DNA from 2 places in the Rossellomorea sp. y25 genome. Region 1 is predicted to be linked to the other one. Evidence: riboswitches for the same ligand, from Rfam matches in the RefSeq annotation. Region 1 holds a riboswitch; the other holds the start of a gene.
What was found. Region 1 has a riboswitch for glycine ahead of AAEM60_RS22845 (amino acid permease). Riboswitches for the same ligand answer to the same signal wherever they lie in the genome.
Positions count from the first base shown of each region.

Region 2: another riboswitch for glycine. It lies ahead of gcvT (glycine cleavage system aminomethyltransferase GcvT); the one in region 1 lies ahead of AAEM60_RS22845 (amino acid permease).

Region 1 is NZ_CP145886.1:4,587,958-4,598,549, reverse strand. It holds gene AAEM60_RS22890 (M23 family metallopeptidase) at 1-492, shown strand, start outside; gene yycF (response regulator YycF) at 709-1,416, shown strand; gene walK (cell wall metabolism sensor histidine kinase WalK) at 1,423-3,246, shown strand; gene yycH (two-component system activity regulator YycH) at 3,243-4,595, shown strand; gene yycI (two-component system regulatory protein YycI) at 4,582-5,391, shown strand; gene AAEM60_RS22865 (MBL fold metallo-hydrolase) at 5,397-6,191, shown strand; gene AAEM60_RS22860 (trypsin-like peptidase domain-containing protein) at 6,424-7,665, shown strand; gene AAEM60_RS22855 (CxxH/CxxC protein) at 7,786-7,944, shown strand; gene rlmH (23S rRNA (pseudouridine(1915)-N(3))-methyltransferase RlmH) at 8,039-8,518, shown strand; glycine riboswitch at 8,676-8,758, shown strand; gene AAEM60_RS22845 (amino acid permease) at 8,917-10,287, shown strand; partial or broken gene AAEM60_RS22840 (Gfo/Idh/MocA family oxidoreductase) at 10,307-10,592, shown strand, end outside.
Region 2 is NZ_CP145886.1:2,966,037-2,976,628, reverse strand. It holds gene comGA (competence type IV pilus ATPase ComGA) at 500-1,540, shown strand; gene comGB (competence type IV pilus assembly protein ComGB) at 1,524-2,546, shown strand; gene comGC (competence type IV pilus major pilin ComGC) at 2,662-2,967, shown strand; gene comGD (competence type IV pilus minor pilin ComGD) at 2,967-3,407, shown strand; gene AAEM60_RS15045 (hypothetical protein) at 3,391-3,717, shown strand; gene comGF (competence type IV pilus minor pilin ComGF) at 3,644-4,147, shown strand; gene AAEM60_RS15035 (hypothetical protein) at 4,164-4,496, shown strand; gene AAEM60_RS15030 (shikimate kinase) at 4,500-5,009, shown strand; gene AAEM60_RS15025 (YqzE family protein) at 5,058-5,237, shown strand; gene AAEM60_RS15020 (YqhG family protein) at 5,320-6,111, opposite strand; gene AAEM60_RS15015 (SNF2-related protein) at 6,080-7,780, opposite strand; glycine riboswitch at 7,955-8,046, shown strand; gene gcvT (glycine cleavage system aminomethyltransferase GcvT) at 8,226-9,332, shown strand; gene gcvPA (aminomethyl-transferring glycine dehydrogenase subunit GcvPA) at 9,349-10,592, shown strand, end outside.

The DNA of each region.
Region 1 (10,592 bases):
TTTGAAACGTCAGAAGTGAACGGTTCTCAAATCGAGAAAAATGTAAAAGAAGAAAAGAAACTAAAAGATCCAGTGAAATACATTGTCATTAAAGGAACAAAAGCAACTCCGTCCAGGGGATCAGGAAACTTTGCATGGCCGACAAATGGCGGCTACATCTCCTCTAAGCAAGGACCAAGATGGGGTAAAGTTCATAAAGGGATCGACATTGCGCGACCAGATAATCCTACAATCAAATCCGTAGATAACGGAAGAGTCGTTTCTGCCGGTTGGGACGATGGCGGTTATGGAAATAAAGTTGTGATTGATCATGGAAATGGATATAAAACGATTTATGCTCATTTAGATTCCATTTCAGTCTCTGCCGGTCAAACGGTGGAAAGAGGCCAAAAAATCGGTATCATGGGTACAACTGGTGAATCTACAGGGGTTCACCTGCATATCGAAGTTTACAAAAATGGATCACTTATTAATCCATTGGATGTTTTGTAATTTTATATAGGTAATCAAGCATGGGACTGACACAATCATTTTATTTGTCAGTCCCCTTTGTTATATTTAGATTGTAGTCAAAAAGAAATGAAATAAAGGTTATGATAGAGTAAAAGATGAATTAATATGGAGATAGTGATAAATTTAAAGGAAGAATCCTATACTAATCACAACTTTTTATGATAAATTACTTTTTTCTAAAGGAGATCAATTGATATGGAAAAGAAAATATTAGTCGTTGACGATGAGAAACCGATTGCAGATATACTACAGTTTAATTTGAAAAAAGAAGGCTATGAAGTACATTGCGCGTACGATGGAGATGAAGCGGTAAAGATGGCGGAAGAAATTAGGCCGGATCTGGTCCTTCTTGATATTATGCTTCCCAATCGTGACGGAATGGAAGTTTGCCGTGAAATCAGGAAGAAGTATGAAATGCCTATTATCATGCTGACAGCGAAAGACTCAGAAATTGACAAGGTATTGGGATTAGAACTTGGAGCCGATGATTACGTGACGAAACCGTTTAGTACACGTGAGCTCATCGCCCGGGTAAAAGCGAATTTGCGACGTCATCAGCAGGGTGCGCAGCAAAACGTTGAGGATGAGAACAATGAAATTACCGTTGGTTCTTTAACCATTCATCCTGATGCGTATGTTGTTTCTAAAAGAGGGGAAACGATTGAGCTGACACATCGTGAGTTTGAACTTCTTCATTATTTAGCGAAGCATATTGGACAAGTGATGACCCGAGAACATTTGCTTCAAACTGTTTGGGGTTATGATTACTACGGAGATGTACGTACAGTTGATGTTACCGTCAGACGTCTCCGCGAGAAAATAGAAGACAACCCAAGTCACCCTACCTGGATCGTAACTCGTAGAGGAGTCGGTTATTACTTACGAAATCCTGAACAGGAGTAATTTGTAATGAAGAAAGTTGGTTTAACTCGTTCAATCCATCTTAAATTTGTTTTGATTTATGTTCTGCTCATACTTCTCGCCATGCAAATCATTGGCGTATATTTTGTTAGAGCCCTTGAAGAAAAACTTGTCGATAATTTCCAGACGTCTATTAAAAATAGAGTGGAATTATTAGAGTATACAATTCGTGAAGAAATAGTAAAGAAACGCAGTGAAGATGATCCCACACTCGAAGAGGACATCGGGAGAGTATTAGATGATAGCAAAACGTCGGATATTTCCGAAATTCGAGTGATTAATAATAGAAACAAAATTATTGGCACCTCTGATCCCAATAACCAGAGTTTAGTCGGTCAGGTCAGCGGAGAAAAAGAGGTTAAAAGAGCCCTCGCTGTGGGCTTAGGTCATGAGGATATCTATCTTGATGATCAGACGAAAGATCGTATCTGGGTGTATGCAGCACCAATCACTTCAAATGAAGAAGTCATTGGTGCTATTTATCTTGTCGGTGAAATAGAATCGGTTTATGACCAAATGAGTGAGATCAATAAGATTTTTACGAATGGTACATTAATTGCTTTAGTCATAACAGCAGTATTGGGAGTGTTATTGGCTCAAACCGTAACGAGACCGATATCTGATATGAGGAAACAAGCACTCGCAATGGCAAAAGGAAACTTTTCCAGGAAAGTAAAGGTCTACGGTTACGATGAAATAGGTCAGCTTGCGATTACATTCAATAATTTGACAAAACGCCTTCAAGAAGCCCAAGCAACGACGGAGGGCGAGCGAAGAAAGCTTTCATCTGTACTTTCTTATATGACGGATGGTGTCATTGCGACAGATCGAAAAGGCAGGGTCATTCTGATTAATGATCCTGCAGCGGATATGCTGAATGTTTCACGTGAAACAGTCGTTTCTCAACCCATTGTATCCTTATTGGGATTGGATGAGGAATACACGTTTGATGATCTATCCAATGAACAGGATTCGATCATTTTAGATTACAGTACGAAAGAAAAACCATATATTCTAAGGGCGAATTTCTCTATCATTCAAAAAGAGACCGGGTTTGTGAACGGTCTTATAACGGTATTACATGATATTACGGAGCAGGAGAAAATTGATTTAGAGAGACGGGAATTTGTGGCAAATGTTTCCCACGAACTTCGCACGCCGCTTACAACGATGAGAAGCTACTTAGAGGCATTGGCTGAAGGGGCATGGCAAGATGAAAACATCGCACCTCAATTCCTTGATGTTACTCAGAATGAGACGGAGAGAATGATCCGTTTAGTAAACGATCTTCTTCAATTATCAAAAATGGATAGTAAGGACTATCGTTTTAATAAAGATTGGGTTGATTTCATCCTCTTTTTCCATAAAATCATTGATCGATTTGAAATGACAAAGAATGTGAATGTGACCTTTAACCGTTACTTACCAGACAAAGCCATGTTTGTGGAAGTGGATCAGGATAAAATCACTCAGGTTTTGGATAACATCATTTCGAACGCTTTGAAATATTCACCTGAGGGTGGAACCATTACATTCAAGGTGCAAGAAAAGGACGGATATATTGAAATCAGTATTTCAGACCAGGGATTAGGGATTCCGAAAGAAAATCTGGAGAAAATCTTTGAACGTTTCTATCGTGTCGATAAAGCCAGAACAAGACAAATGGGTGGCACAGGACTTGGCCTTGCCATAGCAAAAGAAATGATTTCAGCACATGGTGGTGACGTATGGGCGACGAGCATTGAAGGAAAAGGAACTACCATTACATTCACTCTCCCATATGATTCCACTCAAGAGGATGATTGGTCATGAATTATGAAAAAATCAAATCGATAATTCTAACGCTGCTCGTATGCATCAGTATATTCCTTACCTTCAATCTTTGGACGTATCAACCAGGCTACGATACGATTAATAGCGATGAAGCGTACGATGTGTCTGTGGGAGACAAGATACCCGAGAATGAGCTTAACAGCGTTTTAATTAAACCATTTAAACTTTTCTATCATTCAGGAAATAAGACAGTTGGTACTTCAAATGAAACCGAAATCAATAAGGTTATTGAACAATTAAGAGGCTGGACTCTATTCGATCTGAAAGATCTTTCAAGAGAGTATAATATGTCAGAGATCAAATCTGTTATACACGGTGAGAAAAAGATCGAAATTGTTTTCCCGGACAATGTTCCACTCTCGATTTATAGTCAAGTGTTAAAATTAGAGGAGAAAAGTACACTGAATGGTTCCTTTAACCGTATCATTATCGATTTAAATAATAATGGTTCAGATACAGGTTCCGTGTATTTTGTTTTATATGAAGAAGGAGAAAAGAAATTTTATGAAAGCCGGGTAGACCGTGCCAGTTTAGAAGCTTTCGAAAAAAGCTTTGTTCAAAAAGCCGTTTATAATTTTGATGAATATATGGAGCAGCCATTAAATAATGAAAAAACGATTTTTCTGCCCAAAAATCCTGAGGATTATATAAGCTATAGATATTATTCAGACCTAGATTCCCCAGAAGAGTATGTACAGGCACTGTTTAGCGATCCCAATAGTGTAGATAAGGGATTTACCGAGCAGGGAGAAAAATATACAAATGTGTATAGTATATTAAAAACGAATAAAGAACATAACACGTTGTCTTATGTGAATCCATCCGAAGAAAAAAATGGAGGATCATCTGCCACGGAGCTGCTTCAAAAAAGTATGGAGTTTGTCAATGACCATGGTGGCTGGACCGAAGACTATCAATATTTCTCGATGAGCCCTCTTGAGAATAAAATCGTATACCGGCTGTTTATGGAAAGCTATCCTGTTTTTAATGAAAATGGGATGGCTGAAATTTCTCAAATCATGGGTCAGGAGTCGATTAACGAGTACAATCGTCCATACTTTAAATTAGATATTAATCTGCTTCCTGATAGAATAGAAGAGGTTAGATTGCCAGCAGGATCCACCGTTTTATATCTTCTGGCAAAGGATGATACAATCAACCTTGAGTACCTAGAAGATGTCATTGTCGGATATAAGATGACAAGGGATTCGAATGAATCAAATAGAAAATTCCTTGTATTTGAACCTTCCTGGTATTATAAATACGATGGTAATTGGTTACGCCTACCTTTGGAAGATGAGGAGGGCCTTGGAATTGGACTGGAGTAAAACGAAGAGCATTTTCATTATTGTCTTTCTTATTTTGGATATCTTTTTGATGTCGCTGTTCATTAACAAAGTTTCTGAGAGCAATCCCGAAACGTTGAGCCAAGTATCCTTTGAAGAACAATTAAAGACTGATAATATTGATTACCCAAAAAGTCTATCAAAGGATCCGATAAAAGAAGCCTATATTAGTGCAAAAACAAAAACGTTTTCAGAGAAGGAAATCGAAAAGTTAAAAAATCAAGATGTCAGTGTCGTCACGGATAATACAATTCATTCAACCTTAGAGGAACCATTTCCCATAAGTGAAAAGTTTTCACCTGATGAATTAAACGATTTTATGAAAAATCAGGTCGTTAACGGTGAAAAGTACAGCTTCTGGAAATATAATAAAGATGAACAAACGATCATTTACTATCAGACGTATAAAGACAGGCAGATTTTTAACAACTCAAATGGTAAAGTGATTCTTAGTCTAAATAAAGAAAGTGAAATCGTCTCTTACAAACAAACACTGCTTGAAAATTTAGAAGAATTAAGCGGCAAAAAGAAAAGCCTGCTTACTTCTCTCCAAGCTCTTCAGGTTTTGTGGACCAACCATAAGATAAGCTCGGGTAGTAAGATCAAAACACCTGAACTGGGATATTACACTTTTTTATCACGCGAAGAATCCCAAGTCCTGGCACCAACCTGGCATTTTGTCGTTGAATCAGGTGACAAAAAAGAAGACCTATTTATTAATGCAGTTGAAGGACAGATTTTCGAAGTCACCAAACCAGAAAAAGAAACATTGGAGTGAGAGATATGACCATGCATTTTAGTGTACTTGCCAGTGGCAGTACAGGAAATGCGATATTTGTGGAGACGGAAGAACATTCCTTTCTTGTCGATGCAGGATTAAGCGGCAAGCAGATGGAGGGGTTGTTCAGTCGGATAGATAGAAAGATAGAAGATTTGTCGGGTATTCTTGTTACCCACGAGCATAGTGATCATATCAAGGGAATTGGTGTACTTGCGAGAAAGTACAAGCTTCCTATCTACGCCAACGATAAGACATGGAATGCCATGGACGGGTTAGTAGGGAAAATAGATACGGAACAGAAGTTTTCGTTTGATATGGAAACAGCCAAGCACTTTGGAGGATTGAGCATTGAGTCCTTCGGGGTTTCACATGATGCGGCAGAGCCAATGTTCTATATTTTCCACCAGGGAGAGAAAAAGCTTGTCCTGGTAACGGACACGGGATATGTAAGTGATCGGATGAAAGGAATCATTTCCAATGCCGATGCGTATGTATTTGAAAGTAATCATGATGTGGGGATGCTCCGAATGTGCCGGTATCCTTGGAATATAAAGCGTAGAATTCTGAGTGATTATGGCCATGTATCCAATGAGGATGCGGCCATTGCCATGAGTGAAGTGATGGGTGATAGAACCAAAGGAATTTATTTAGCCCATCTCAGCCTCGATAATAATATGAAAGATCTAGCAAGGATGAGTGTCACCCAGACACTCGAGTCAAAAGGAATAGTAGTGGGAGAACAAATTGATTTATTTGATACGGACCCTAAAGTACCAACACCTTTAGTTGCGATTTAAACCGATTCAAATGTTTATGATTTTTCTTTTGAAGGTATGAAAAAGGTGAGGGCTGCTGTCTTCACCTTTTTTTGTCTTCTAAGCAAGACACCTCCACTTTAGGGTTTACATATCTATCAACTTTATGGAATTACTTTCATTTTTTTCATCATTTTTTAATTTAATCTGACTATAATCATGCTTGTAAAGATAAAATAACAAAAGGAATAGAACGTAGAAAGGATGAAGTTAGATGGGATATTATGATTCAGATCATAATTCTGAAAGCCGGAGCAGGCAAAAGGGCAATCGGGGAGGAATGTTCCTTGCCGGGTTATTGGGAGTTGTACTTGGAGCAATCTTGGTCATTGTGGCGATTCCTCAGTTAACCAACTTTGATATCTTACCCTATTCAATTCAACCCGACGAAGACCTGAAAGAAACGGATGAAGCTTATCATAATGGAACCACTCAAAATGTTTCCGTCGATGTCACAACGGATGTGACGAAAGCCGTTGAGAAAGCTGGCGATTCTGTTGTAGGAATTACGAACATCCAATCTCAAAGCTTCTGGGGACAGGGGGAAGGACAAACCCAGGATCAACAAGCAGGGACAGGATCCGGGGTAATGTATAAAAAAGAGGGTAATAAGGTTTATATCGTAACCAATAATCATGTTGTAGAAGGCGCAGATCAGCTTGAGGTGACGCTTGCGGACGGCACAAAGGTACCGGCTGAAATGCGTGGTGCGGATATTTGGACAGACCTGGCTGTAATCGAAATCGATGGCAGCCAAATCAAGAAAGACGATATTGCTGAGTTTGGAAATTCAGATAAGCTGAAAGCGGGAGAGCCAGTTATTGCGATTGGTAACCCACTGGGACTGCAATTTTCAGGTTCTGTTACACAGGGGGTTGTTTCGGGTGTTGAGAGAACGATTCCGGTCGATATTAACCAGGATGGGATGGAAGATTGGAATGCAGAGGTTCTGCAAACTGATGCAGCCATCAACCCGGGTAACAGTGGTGGAGCGTTAATCAATATTTCCGGCCAGCTGATCGGAATCAACTCCATGAAAATTGCACAGAGTGCGGTAGAAGGAATCGGACTTGCCATCCCGATTAACTATGCTCAGCCAATTATTGAAGATCTTGAGCAGTACGGTGAGGTCAAGCGTCCTGCAATGGGTGTGACACTGGAGGATGTGAATAAGATTTCTGCCTATCACCAGCAGGAAACATTGAAGCTTCCGAAAGAAATCAACTATGGTGTTATGATTAGACAAACCGTTCCCAATTCTCCAGCTGCCCAGGCCGGATTACAAGAGCTCGATGTGATTACGGAGCTTGACGGAGAGAAAATTGAAAATGTCATTGAGTTAAGAAAGCATCTATATAACAAAAAAGACGTAAATGATCAGATGAAGGTTACGTTCTATCGAAACGGTGAAAAGAAAGAAGTAACCATGAAACTTACTGACGAATCCAGGTTATAGAATGTGGATAAGCGAAAAGCAGGAAGGCAAAGCGCCCTTTCCTGCTTTTTCTTTACATGATATGATAATTGTGGATAAGTATATAGAGTATATTTTGAGTTAAGTATAGGAGGAAAAAACATGATTTACTGCTGCTTAGAGCATGTAGAATTAGCTATGGATATTGTCGTGGATGAACATGAGGTAGCCCCTCAACTAACAGAGCTTCCTGAAAATGAAAAGTTATCCACAACCTGTGAATATTGTGGGAATAACGCAATATATATAGTGGCGAACTAATATTCCCATACGATATGTGGATCGGATTTGTGGATATGTGGATAAAGTCTGTGGATAACGTGTTTGTAAATTGTTTGTAAAGCGAGTGTGGATAGTGAATATCACCATTGTAACGGTCGGGAAATTAAAAGAGAAGTATTTAAAGCAAGGAATAGGTGAATATGTAAAGCGCTTAGGTGCTTATGCAAAGATAGAAATAGTGGAGCTTGCCGACGAAAAAGCCCCGGAAGTATTGAGTGAATCTGAAATAGAGCAAGTGAAGAATAAAGAAGGCGAACGGATCTTAGCTAAGATCTCTCCTGATCATCATGTCATTGCCCTGGCCATCCAAGGGAAAATGCGTTCATCGGAAGAACTTGCCGATAATCTGGACAAGCTTGCTACTTACGGGAAAAGCAAAGTTGCGTTTGTCATTGGTGGTTCATTAGGTTTGAGTGATGATGTAATCAAGAGATCAAATGAAACCCTCTCGTTTTCCAAAATGACCTTTCCCCATCAGCTGATGCGACTGATCCTGGTGGAGCAGATTTATCGGGCGTTTCGCATTAATCGGGGTGAACCGTACCATAAATAAAAAATCATCGAATAAATTCATCTACAGGAAATGGATGTCTTCCCTATTGACAAAACACCTAACTCCTACTAGAATAATCAACTATTCGAGAGAATAATAATAACCAAACAGTTTAATTACGTAGAAAGCTATGATTGCTATGGATAATACTATAGCAGGAGCAGCTTCTGGAGAGACCGCGAGAGTTTTTTGCGGCGCCGAAGGGTTCATAATCTCAGGCAAAAGGACAGAAGAGTATCGGATATTTATTTTGGTGTGCCCGTAATGATTGTTGCTGGCATACAAAATCGTATTTGTTATTCTTATGACCATGAGATTGGAGCGCATCCAGTCTCTTTTTTTTGTATTCATTTATTGCTCGATGTATCACATTGGAAGGCTGTAAGGAGGAGTTAAGGTTGGAACAACGAAAATTAAAGAGGGATTTATCGAATCGCCATGTTCAGCTGATTGCCATTGGCGGTACGATTGGTACGGGGTTATTTTTAGGTTCTGGTAAAGCGATACAGCTTGCAGGTCCCTCGATCATCTTTGCTTATTTGATCGTGGGTATTGCCCTGTTTTTTGTGATGAGAGCGCTTGGAGAGTTGCTGTTGTCCAATGCGGGTTATCAGTCGTTAACGGATATTGCGGAAGAGTATCTTGGAGCCTGGGCGTCCTTTGTAACGGGCTGGACCTATTGGTTCTGCTGGATCATGACGGCCATGGCCGATGTGATTGCTGTTGGTGTATACGTGAACTATTGGTTCCATATCCCGCAGTGGATACCGGCACTCATCTGCGTAATCATTTTATTGGGGCTCAACCTATTGACGGTGAAACTCTTTGGGGAATTGGAGTATTGGTTTGCTTTAATCAAGGTCATGACGATTCTTGCGTTGATCGGTGTCGGTGTTGTGCTGCTGGTGATGGGATTCAAGACGGATGCAGGGGCGGTTACGGTTACGAATCTGTGGGAACATGGAGGTTTTTTCCCGAACGGAATTTCAGGGTTTTTACTTTCATTCCAAATGGTCATCTTTGCCTATGTCGGTGTGGAATTAGTAGCCGTATCGGCAGCAGAAACATCTGATCCACATAAAAATATCCCATCGGCCATCAATAAAATTCCTTTGAGGATTTTATTTTTCTACGTCGGCGCGCTGATTGTGCTCTTATGTATTAACCCATGGACGGGTCTAAATGCTTCAGAAAGTCCGTTTGTTAAAACATTCAGCTTAATCGGAATTCCCCTGGCTGCCGGAATCATCAATTTTGTGGTGCTGACATCAGCGGCTTCTGCCTGCAACAGCGGCATGTTCTCCACGAGCCGGATTCTATATAATTTAAGTCATCATAACCAAGGGCCGTCTCAGTTTGCAAAACTGAATAAAAATCATGTACCAAGTAATGGGTTATTCATCTCCACACTGGTCATATCCGCAGGAGCCCTGTTAAGCAAACTGTTACCAGAGCAAGCCTTTGGGATCGTGACAACCATCAGTGCGATTTGCTTCATATGGGTCTGGGGTGTGATTCTGATCAGCCATATAAAGTATAAGAAAACACGTCCGCAATTACAATTGAAATCAACATTCAAAGCACCACTTACACCTTTTGTGAATTACGTCGTGCTCACAATGTTTGCTGTGATCCTGGTGATTATGCTGTTTTCTGAGGCTACTCGTCCAGCCTTATTATTGACTCCCCTTTGGTTCATTCTTTTATTTATCTTATATGGGATGAAGAGAAAAAAGGAAAAACATCAAGGGTTGATGCATCAATCGTAGTAAAAATCAGGTATGAAGGATACTAACGGAAAAGAAAAGCGGCCCTGCTTTTCAAAAGGTTGAAAACTCGGAACTAATTGCAGTTATGCGGAGAACGGGTGAGCTGGCAAGGGATTATGCAGAGAGACATCGTGTCCCGAAGTGGTATGATGACGCGGATGCATTGATTAACGACCCTGAGGTGGATGCGGTTTATATAGATACGCCGCCGGACTCACATGAGGAATATACGCTGAAGGCAGCCGCAGCGGGGAAACCTGTCTATGTGGAGAAGCCGATGGCACGTAACGCAAAGGAATGCAATG
Region 2 (10,592 bases), 1.6 Mb from region 1:
CTAAAGGAAAAATCTAATACATAATATATAAGGATGATATTAACAAGAAATTAGATAAAATTATTGAATTGCTTGAAAAGGAATCTAAATAAACATTAGCTATTTTGATGCTCTATATCTATGGAGCATTTTTTTTGTCACTTTTGAACGTTTTGAGTGAAAAGCGACCTATATAGAGGATATTAATCTCATGCCTTTTCGAAATAATCTCATTTTCGAATTAGAAAATCATTACCATTAAAGCGTGCCACAGTGTATTTGTAGTGTATTAATCTAATGCAGCAAATTTTAATACATGGTCCTATTATTTTCACTGGTCACTTGGTAATTTCTGCGATGCATAAAGAATTTTTACCTATGAATAAATAAGTATATGGTAAGAAAAATTTTTGAAAGAAAAAAGAAGGATTTCGTAAATTGATGTCGTATATCTTTAGTTAGGAAAACAGAAAGGTGGTGCAAATTTATTTTTCACTCAGTAGAATCCCTATCGGAAGCAATGATTGGAGAAGCTTTCAGCAGTGAAGCAACAGATATTCATTTAATACCCAGAACCAAAGATTACTTGATTCAATTCAGGAAGCTGGGAGCATTGGTTCCATTCCAGACCATTGACTCAGATCAGGCAGAACGATTAATTGCCCATTTAAAGTTCATGGCCTCCATGGACATTGGAGAAAAGCGAAAACCTCAAAGTGGATCCTTCAGCCTTACCGTCCGAAACACACCCCTATCTCTCAGAATTTCTACCTTACCAACGACTCATTTAAAAGAAAGTCTCGTCATTCGAATACTCCCTCAAAAATATCAAATACCAATTGAAAAAATGTCACTATATCCTTCCTCGGCAAAAAAATTACTTGCTCTTCTGATGTATTCCCATGGTCTCATTTTGTTCACAGGACCGACTGGCAGTGGGAAAACAACGACTTTGTATTCCCTTGTTCATCATTGTTCGGCAGCCTTGAACCGTAATGTGATCACACTGGAAGATCCCGTGGAGAAGATGCATGAGGATATGGTGCAGATACAAGTGAATGAAAAAGCCGGGATAACGTATTCCACCGGCTTGAAAGCGATTTTACGGCACGACCCGGATATTATCATGGTGGGGGAGATCCGGGATCGGGAAACGGCGGAGATTGCAATAAGGGCGAGCTTAACAGGTCACTTGGTAATTTCTACGATGCATACGAGAGATGCAAAAGGGGCGATCTATCGTTTAATGGAATTAGGAATTGAGTGGCATGACATTGAACAGACACTGCTGGCCGTTTCAGCCCAGAGATTGCTAAAGTTAGTATGTCCGCTTTGCAAAGCAGAGTGTGGTGGGAAATGCCATCGAGGAAAAAATCTGCACATGGCATCGGTATATGAAATTGTAACTGGAAGTGCTTTGAAGGAGGTGCTGAAAGAGGCGAAAGGTGAAAGAGCACAACATCAGTACCACACACTTCAGACGCTAATCAATAAGGGGGTGGCACTAGGATTTGTTTCGGAACTTGAATATAGGAAATGGGTTCATGAAGAAAAGCGATGATCAAGGTAAGTTCCTTAAAAGACTGGGAGACCTTCTTCAAAAGGGGTATAGCTTTTCGGAAGCCATCGATTTTCTCTTGCTCCCTAAAGAAAAGAATACGATCAAATTAAAAAAGAGAATGATTGGATCACTGCAAAAAGGAGAGTCCATCTCCTCAGTCATCAACAAGCAGCTTAACATCCCGGGTAACGTCAGTGCACAAATTTATTTCGCCGAGCATCATGGTGAAATGGGCCCTACTCTATCAGAAGCGGGAAACTATCTTATAAAAAGAAGGAAAAACCAGCAAAAAATACAACAGATCATTCAGTATCCTTTAATGCTTATCATCGTCGCTATTTTAATGATGGTCTTACTTCGAAAGGTGCTATTTCCAAGATTTCAATCTTTGTATACTTCTATAGGATACGAACCTTCAGCGAATCTTAAGTACCTCTTACACTTCATCGAAAGCTTCCCGGTGATTTTTAGTACATTTTTACTATCACTCTTTTTCTGCACCATATTATTCTTCCTGTTCAAACAAAGAATCTCTCCTATTAAAATCTCAGTCATCCTGTGCAAAATTCCGTATCTGTCAAATTATTTAAGGCTTGGTCACTCACACTTTTTTGCCAGGGAATTAAGCTTTCTTCTCACCAGTGGAGTATCCATCACTGAGTCACTGCTCATCATTGAAAGTCAATCCTTCCGACCAACGTTACAATACATTTCAAAAAAATTGATGAAAGGATTAAAAGAAGGGAAGCCATTTCATGAATGCTTCTCATCGCTCCCGTTTTTTCAAAAAGAGTTATCCATCGTTGTCCACCACGGGCAATCCAATGGACGGTTGTCAGAAGAACTGCGACTTTATAGCGAGATATGTTTTCAAGAATTAGAGGAGAATACCAATGCTTTGCTTAAATATATCCAGCCGATGATCTTTACTTTTGTAGGTCTATTCATCATGGCAATCTACTTCTCCATTATGATGCCGTTATTTCAGATGATGCAGGGGATTTAGAAAATATCTAGAAAGTGCCAATACCTCCGAGGCCAGCGCTCACCAGCAAATTAATGCAAATGCATTGTTCACATTCACACCAGTAACACATACCCAAAACTCAAGGAGGAATATCATGCTCAAAAATGAAAAAGGTTTCACCCTGATCGAGATGATGATTGTATTGTTAGTCATATCTGTTTTGCTTTTTATTACGATTCCCAACGTCACCAACCAAAGCAGTTCGATTAACTCCAAAGGCTGCGAGGCATTTGTTCACATGGTGGAAGGTCAGGTTGAAGCCTACAAAATGGATGGGAATTCACTACCGGTCACCATAGATATGCTTGTCACAGATGGGTATTTAAATGAAGATTATAAAGCCTGCCCCGACGGTAGTGCCATCACCATTGATGCTGAAGGGAAGGTGACCTCTAATTAATGAAGAATATTACGGGGGAAGCGGGTTATACCCTCATTGAGATGCTTGTCGTCTTATTGATTTTCACGACCCTTCTCTCATGGGTCAGCTTTTCCATCCTTCCCATGAAAGGACATAATGAAAAGGACCTCTTCCTTTCCCAGCTTCGATCAGACCTCTATCAGATCCAAAGCTACAGCATCAGTCATCAAGTTCCCATTATTTTATCCTTTTACCCCTTATCGAATAAATACGTTGCGAAAACGATCACGAGACAGACGGTTGTCTCGAGAGAACTTTCAACTTCCATTCACATATCGTCAAACAGCTTGGAAGACATCACTTTCTTTCCCAATGGGAATACGAACCGATTCGGCAAGGTGAATTTTATGATGGGGGATACAATCCTTCAACTCATGTTTCAAATTGGACAAGGGAGATTTTATGTACAAGAATTCTAAAGGCTTTTCACTTCCGGAAACCCTGGTTGCTTTCAGTTGTATACTCATGATTGCCGGTATGTTCATTCCGTTTCTCATTCACTATGCTTCTCAACTAAAGGGACTGCAATATGAAGTAGAGGCGTTGAAGTTTCTTGAAGAAGGGGTGGAGAAGGCAATCGTCAGTCACGAGTATGTGGATCATTCAAGAATATATAGAGGAGTCAGGTATGAGCTTGATTGGAAAGGGGGAGGGAATGAAGAAGCGTGTGTTCATTATCAAAAAAGAGATATCGGGCCTAATGAAGTATGTATCTCCATGGGTGGATAATAAAGGATATACATTAATCGAGTCTCTGTTAAGCTTTACAATATTTTGCATGATTTCACTATGCATTCCTCTCATCATGAATGGTTTTTCTACTATTAAGAATGATTTGGTCCCTCCACATTATTATGAATGGAATCTATTCAATGAAAGCTTGAGGTATGAATTATGGAGAGGCGAAAGTGTTGAGATCACTCCCGATAAGATCTCTTTTATGGTGAATGGTGAATCCATTTCGTATGAAAAGTATAATCAATCGCTTCGGAGGAGGGTAAATAATCGAGGGCATGAAGTCGTTCTACAGGCAGTGGATTCATTTAGCTTTGCTTCCATTATCCAGGGGGTGCATCTGGATTTGGAGTTTGTGGGTGGAGAAAGAGTGGAGGGGGAATTCTTTTATTTTTCTACCCAACAAGGGGAAGGAATGCCTTAACAATAAGGGATTTATATTGCCCTATACTTTAGTGCTTCTGATGATTGTTTTATCTATTGGGTTTGCTGCAAAGGATCTTTTTATAAGTAAGTACCTATACTTGACCAATATGAAAAACATTTATGAAAGAAACGTGAGTGTGTCCCATGCGATATTGTTGGAGATGGAAAGTGGGGTACTTACTTCCAAACAGTTGAAAGGTGAGTATGGTGAAATTCTGACCCGCAGCGAGTCGATAAACCCGGATGAAATACAATTGGAAGTGACTTTCAAACGCGATGAGAAGGTTTTTCTTCCAACGACGGTTGTGTATAATAGGGAAACAAAACATATTATAAGTTGGGAGTAGAATATGAGACCAATTTTCTTCATTGGATTTATGGGAGTGGGAAAAACAACGATCGGAAAACGTCTTGGGGAAGAACTGGATCTTCCGGTCATTGATATGGACAGTTACATTGAGAATAAAGAAAAAAAGCCTATCAAAGAGATCTTTAATCAGCATGGAGAAAAATATTTCAGGGATCTTGAAAGCGAGGTACTTCTTGAGTTAGCCAACGAACAAGCGATTATCACTACGGGTGGCGGAGTGGTTGAAAGGGAAGAGAACCGGGAGATCTTACGTAAACAGGACTTTGTGTTCCACCTGACTTGTCCTTTTGCTTCATTATGGTCCCGTTTAGAAGGGGATGAGAATCGTCCACTCGTGCAAACTAATTCCAAGGAACGTTTATCGAGTTTATTCAATCGCCGCTTACCATTATATGATAGTGGAAGTTCCATAACCATTCATACAGACAATAAAACCGTAGAAGAGGTTATTCAAGACATACTGCCCCATCTAGGGGACGAAGCTGAATAAATTACTTATTTGCAGGGCATACTGATAAAAGCGGGAGGTGGGGCTTTTATGTCAGTGAATGATTATGTTAAATTCATAACACAAACATTTGTCCAACATTATGAAAAATCACCTCATGAACGTAAAAGTATAAAGAAGCAACGGAAGAATGAGCGAGAACCATTCCTATTTCGCTGGTTCGGGATCATCCCATATGCTTTCATGATCATGTTTAAGAAAAACAAATAGTGTGGATAAGGCTACCTTATTGGTAGTCTTTTTGTATGGAGTTAAACGGAGTAAGCGTCTGAAGCACCTACTCCGTTTACCGTTAATTGTTGTTACGTAAATAAAAAATCCCGCCATTGATAATATCAATGGAAATTTTAGGTTCATACTGTTCTTTTAATGCTTGTTGTTCCAAGAAATAGGATTCGGGTTTTTCCTCTTGATCTCCATAAAAGTGATTCAATAATTGTAAATCTTCCTCCCACGTTTTTCGTGCCTGCTCAGCCCATTCAACGGGTTCTTTTTTGATTTCTTCATACAAAAACGTTTGAATTCGGTTCACCCCACTTTTCGGCTTGATGATCGGTGTTAGAGTGAAAGAGAAATCAGGAATCTTGGGAGTCAAGTTTCTGGACATCAATGACGAATGAAAGTTTTCTTGAATGACTCCATTGATCAGGTTTAATCCGATGCTTCGTATGCTGTCTTTTTTACGATTGGATTGATACGATATTTTGATGTTCAGCCCGAGCCACGGATGAAGTGGGATTTGTTGACCACTTGGTGTGTGCCGGTTTTCATATAAACGTATATATCCTGCTAGATTTCGTGTTGAATGAAAGATTTGGTGTAACCTGGGGGAACCGAAGTGAATAGGTTCTCCTTTTAATTCTTCAGGTGCTTTATCTGGATTCGTAATAAGGGATAATGTCATGGGATTTGGGACACCTCCCGTTTTCTCAAGGTAGTGCCAGTAGAATGGACGGTTCATCAGCTCCTTATCCAATTCAATCGTGAGCTGGACGGTCATATGACCATCTCCGTTCGCAACCAGGTCACAACCATTAGCCACGAAGTATCTCTCAAGAAATCGATGTATTTCGTGCTGCTGCATTTGATTTCTCCTCCTTTAATTGTTCAGCAAATTGAATCATACTCGTTAAATTCTCCATTTTAATCTTCATTTCTCCTTCTGATCGGGACGAAGAGAGAATATCGGTTACGTGTTCTTCGAAGTCGCGGAAATCCAGGCGTGTCAGGATTTCATCCAATTGCCCGATCACTCGTTCAAAGAGATTAATTTTTTCATAAAGAAGTTTTAAGATATGTTCTTCTACAGTATTTTTAGTAGCGAAATTGTAGATGTGAACATCCTCTGTTTGTCCGAGCCGGTGTACACGTCCGATTCGCTGCTCTAATCTCATAGGATTCCAAGGCAAGTCAAAGTTGATTACGTGATGACAGAATTGAAGGTTGATTCCTTCTCCGCCAGCTTCTGTGGCAATCAACACCTGGGCATGCTTCTGGAAGAGTTCACGCATCCAGTCCTTTTTCCCCCGCTTGAATCCACCCCGAAACGGTACGGAGCTTATTCCATGCTGTTTTAAGAACCATTGAAGATAGAGCTGTGTCGCCCGGTACTCTGTAAAAATAATCACTTTATCATTGATCGATTGGATGATTTCCAATGCTTTCTGAGCCTTGGAGTTCATTGTCACGTTTTCTACTTTTTTCATAAGTGTACCAATTGTATTTTCAAAAGCTGCTGTCGGGTTCTCCTTCTTTTCCAGCATGTTTTTAAGGGTATAAAATACTGCTTCACGTGAGCTGCATGCTTCTCTTTGAAGTGTCAATAGAGAGAAGGAGCTTGAATTAGCCCACTCATCATAGTCCCCCTTGAGCAAATCGATGCTGTTATATAAATCTCTTTCAGCTTCGTTAAAATCAATTAAAACTGTCTTAACGTGACGTTTCGTCCATTCTATACCCGTATCGCTCCGTCTATTACGAATCATCACTTTGTTAATGAGACTCTTTAAATGTTCATCCTCTTGAAGAGTACGGTCCCCTTTTTTATATCTGTCAGAAAACCCGGATTCATTTCCGAGATGTCCAGGCTTAAGGAGGGAAACTAGATGGAAAATCTCTTCAACACGATTTTGGATTGGTGTGGCCGTCAGCAATAAGCAGAATTTCTTTTTTAAGTTCTGGACAAATTCATAGTTTTTTGTTTTATGATTTTTTAGTTTGTGAGCTTCATCGATAATCACCAAATCATAGTCCTGTTCATACACCTTCTCTCGATGAGGGCTCCTCTTAGCCGTATCCATGGAAGAGACGACAATATCGCACTGATCCCATACGTAACTTTTTCGTTGCGGAACAGCCGGGATGAAAAACTTACTGTTCAATTCATAGGCCCATTGAGAGACCAGGGATGCAGGAACCAATATTAATACTTTCTTCACTAATCCCCTAATCATGTATTCTTTCAATATCAATCCGGCTTCGATGGTCTTGCCTAATCCGACCTCATCTGCAAGGATCGCTTTGCCGTTCATCGTTTCGACAACCTGCTTTGCTGCTTCAAGCTGATGGGGGAGTGGAGTGACATTTGCCAAATGTTTTGGAGCTTGCAGGCCTTCAAAGTTCGGAATTGCAAGATGATGTTCAAATTCGATGGCCAGCTTATAAAGCTCCCAATTTCCCCATGGGCCATCGTTATCAATTAAATTCTCGAGACCCTCGCCCCATTCTTCATCAAATAAAACCTCAACATTCATCTGAAAAACATCTCCTTAATTCTAATAAAAATGATTGCTCAATCCTCGTATTTAATGGTAGGATGAAAATAGATTTTCTAATGTTAAAAAAACTCGAAAATCCGAACATTCACATTTACAACATTTCTTCTGTATATTTCTAGTATGACCAAATGTTTCAAGGAATATTGGCGAATGATAACAAGGGGAGAGACTGTGCATACAGCGCCGAAGGAGCAAGCACTTTTAAGTGTGAATCTCTCAGGCAAAAAGACTCTTGTTGGACGCAACTCTGGAGAGTGTTTCCTTAACGGAAACCACCAAAGGGGAAAGCCGTTCTTCGGTAAACTTTCAGGTGCAAGGACAGAGAAAACTTCTTTATGAAAAGGGGTTTTTCTGTCCTTTTTTCATGGGATAAAACTTGGTTAAGGATTATGCATGTAAGGAAGATAAAGGGGGAAAAGTCATGTCAGAGTTAAAACAAACACCTTTATACGAAGTGTACAAAGAGTATGGAGGAAAGACCATCGACTTCGGTGGCTGGGCTTTACCAGTGCAATTCTCAAGTATTAAAGAAGAACATGAAGCGGTACGATCCCGGGCTGGACTATTCGACGTTTCTCATATGGGAGAAATTGAAGTGAAGGGTGAAGGGGCTCTTGACTACTTACAAAAAATGATGACAAACGATGTCTCCAAAGTAAAAGACGGAGGGGCTCAGTATACGGCTATGTGCTACGAAAACGGTGGGACGGTCGATGACTTATTAGTTTATAAAATAAAAGATAATGATTATTTGCTCGTTGTCAATGCAGCAAATATAGATAAAGATTTTCAGTGGTTGAAAGAACATGAAGTAGATGGCGTAGAAATCAATAACATCTCTGAACATATGGCGCAATTGGCACTTCAAGGTCCACTTGCCGAACAAGTTTTACAATTACTTACAAACGAACATTCACTAAGCGATATCGGATTTTTTAAATTCCAAACCGAAGTGAATATTGATGATAGACTTGCACTTGTTTCACGTACCGGTTACACAGGGGAAGACGGATTTGAGATCTATTGTGATGCTGGTGATGCGGCTGCGATCTGGAAAGCTATCCTGGAAGCAGGAAAGGACCATGGGGTGCTACCATGCGGACTAGGTGCACGTGATACATTGCGTTTTGAAGCCAATCTTGCACTTTACGGACAAGAATTATCTCAATCCATCACGCCGATCGAAGCGGGGATCGGATTCGCCGTAAAGGTGAATAAAGAGGTTCCATTTATCGGTCAGGAAGTGCTGAAACAGCAAAAGGAAGAAGGGGCTTCAAGAAAAATCGTCGGGATTGAAATGATCGATCGCGGAATTCCCCGTCATGGCTATAAAGTATATTCCGGTGAAGAAGAAATAGGGGAAGTCACAACCGGTACGCAATCACCGACATTAAAGAAAAATGTAGGATTAGCATTACTTGATAAAGAGTTTACTTCTTTAGATACAGAAGTACTGGTTGAAATCAGAGGGAAAAAGTTAAAAGCCAAAGTGGTATCGACACCATTCTATAAAAGACCAAAGAAATAGGGGAGGAATGACGGTCATGAAGCATCGTTATTTACCGATGACAGAGCAAGATCAAAGGGAAATGTTAGACAGCATAGGAGTAGACAGCGTTAACGATCTATTTGAAGATATTCCTGAGAAGGTTCGTTTCAAAGGGGATTACAAAATCAAAGAAGCGAAGTCAGAAACGGAATTGGTAAAAGAACTGACCAAATTGGCAGCGAAGAATGCTGACTTGAAAAGTCACACGTCCTTTTTAGGGGCAGGAGTATACGACCACTACATGCCGATCATCGTGGATCATGTATTATCACGTTCAGAGTTCTATACTGCCTATACTCCTTACCAGCCGGAAATCTCACAAGGGGAACTTCAAGCTATCTTTGAATTTCAAACGATGATTTGTGAGCTGACTGGCATGGATGTAGCCAATTCTTCCATGTACGATGGAGGAACGGCACTAGCAGAAGCAGCTATGCTGAGCGCAGGTCAGACCCGCCGTAAAAAGGTATTGGTTTCAAGTACCGTACATCCGGAATCACGTGATGTTTTACGATCTTATGCAAAAGGTCAATATATCGAAGTGGTGGAAATCCCGCACAATAATGGTGTAACGGACGTGGAAGAACTTAAGAAATTAATGAGCAATGAAATTGCAGCGGTAATCGTTCAATATCCTAACTTCTTCGGCCGGGTGGAAGAACTAAAAGCGATCGAAGAAGTGACTCATGCTGAAAAAGCGATGTTCGTGGTTTCCTCAAACCCACTTGCACTAGGTGCACTTACACCTCCTGGACAATTAGGTGCAGATATCGTCATTGGTGATGCACAGCCATTTGGCATTCCAAGTGCCTTTGGTGGACCTCACTGTGGATACTTTGCCGTGAACAAGAAGCTTATGCGTAAAGTACCGGGCCGTCTTGTTGGTCAAACCGTTGATGAAGATGGAATCCGAGGATTCGTTCTGACTCTTCAAGCGCGTGAGCAGCATATCCGTCGTGATAAAGCAACGTCGAATATTTGTTCAAACCAGGCATTAAATGCACTCGCAGCATCTGTGGCCATGACAGCACTTGGAAAACAGGGCGTCAAAGAGATGGCACTTCAAAATATCCAAAAAGCACATTATGCAAAAGAAGCCTTTAAAGCAAAAGGATTCTCCATTGCATTTGAAGGTCCAACATTCAATGAGTTTGTCGTTAAGGTAAATATGCCTGTCAAAGAAATCAATCAAAAGCTTCTAGGAAAAGAAATGATTGGTGGATACGATCTTGGACTAGT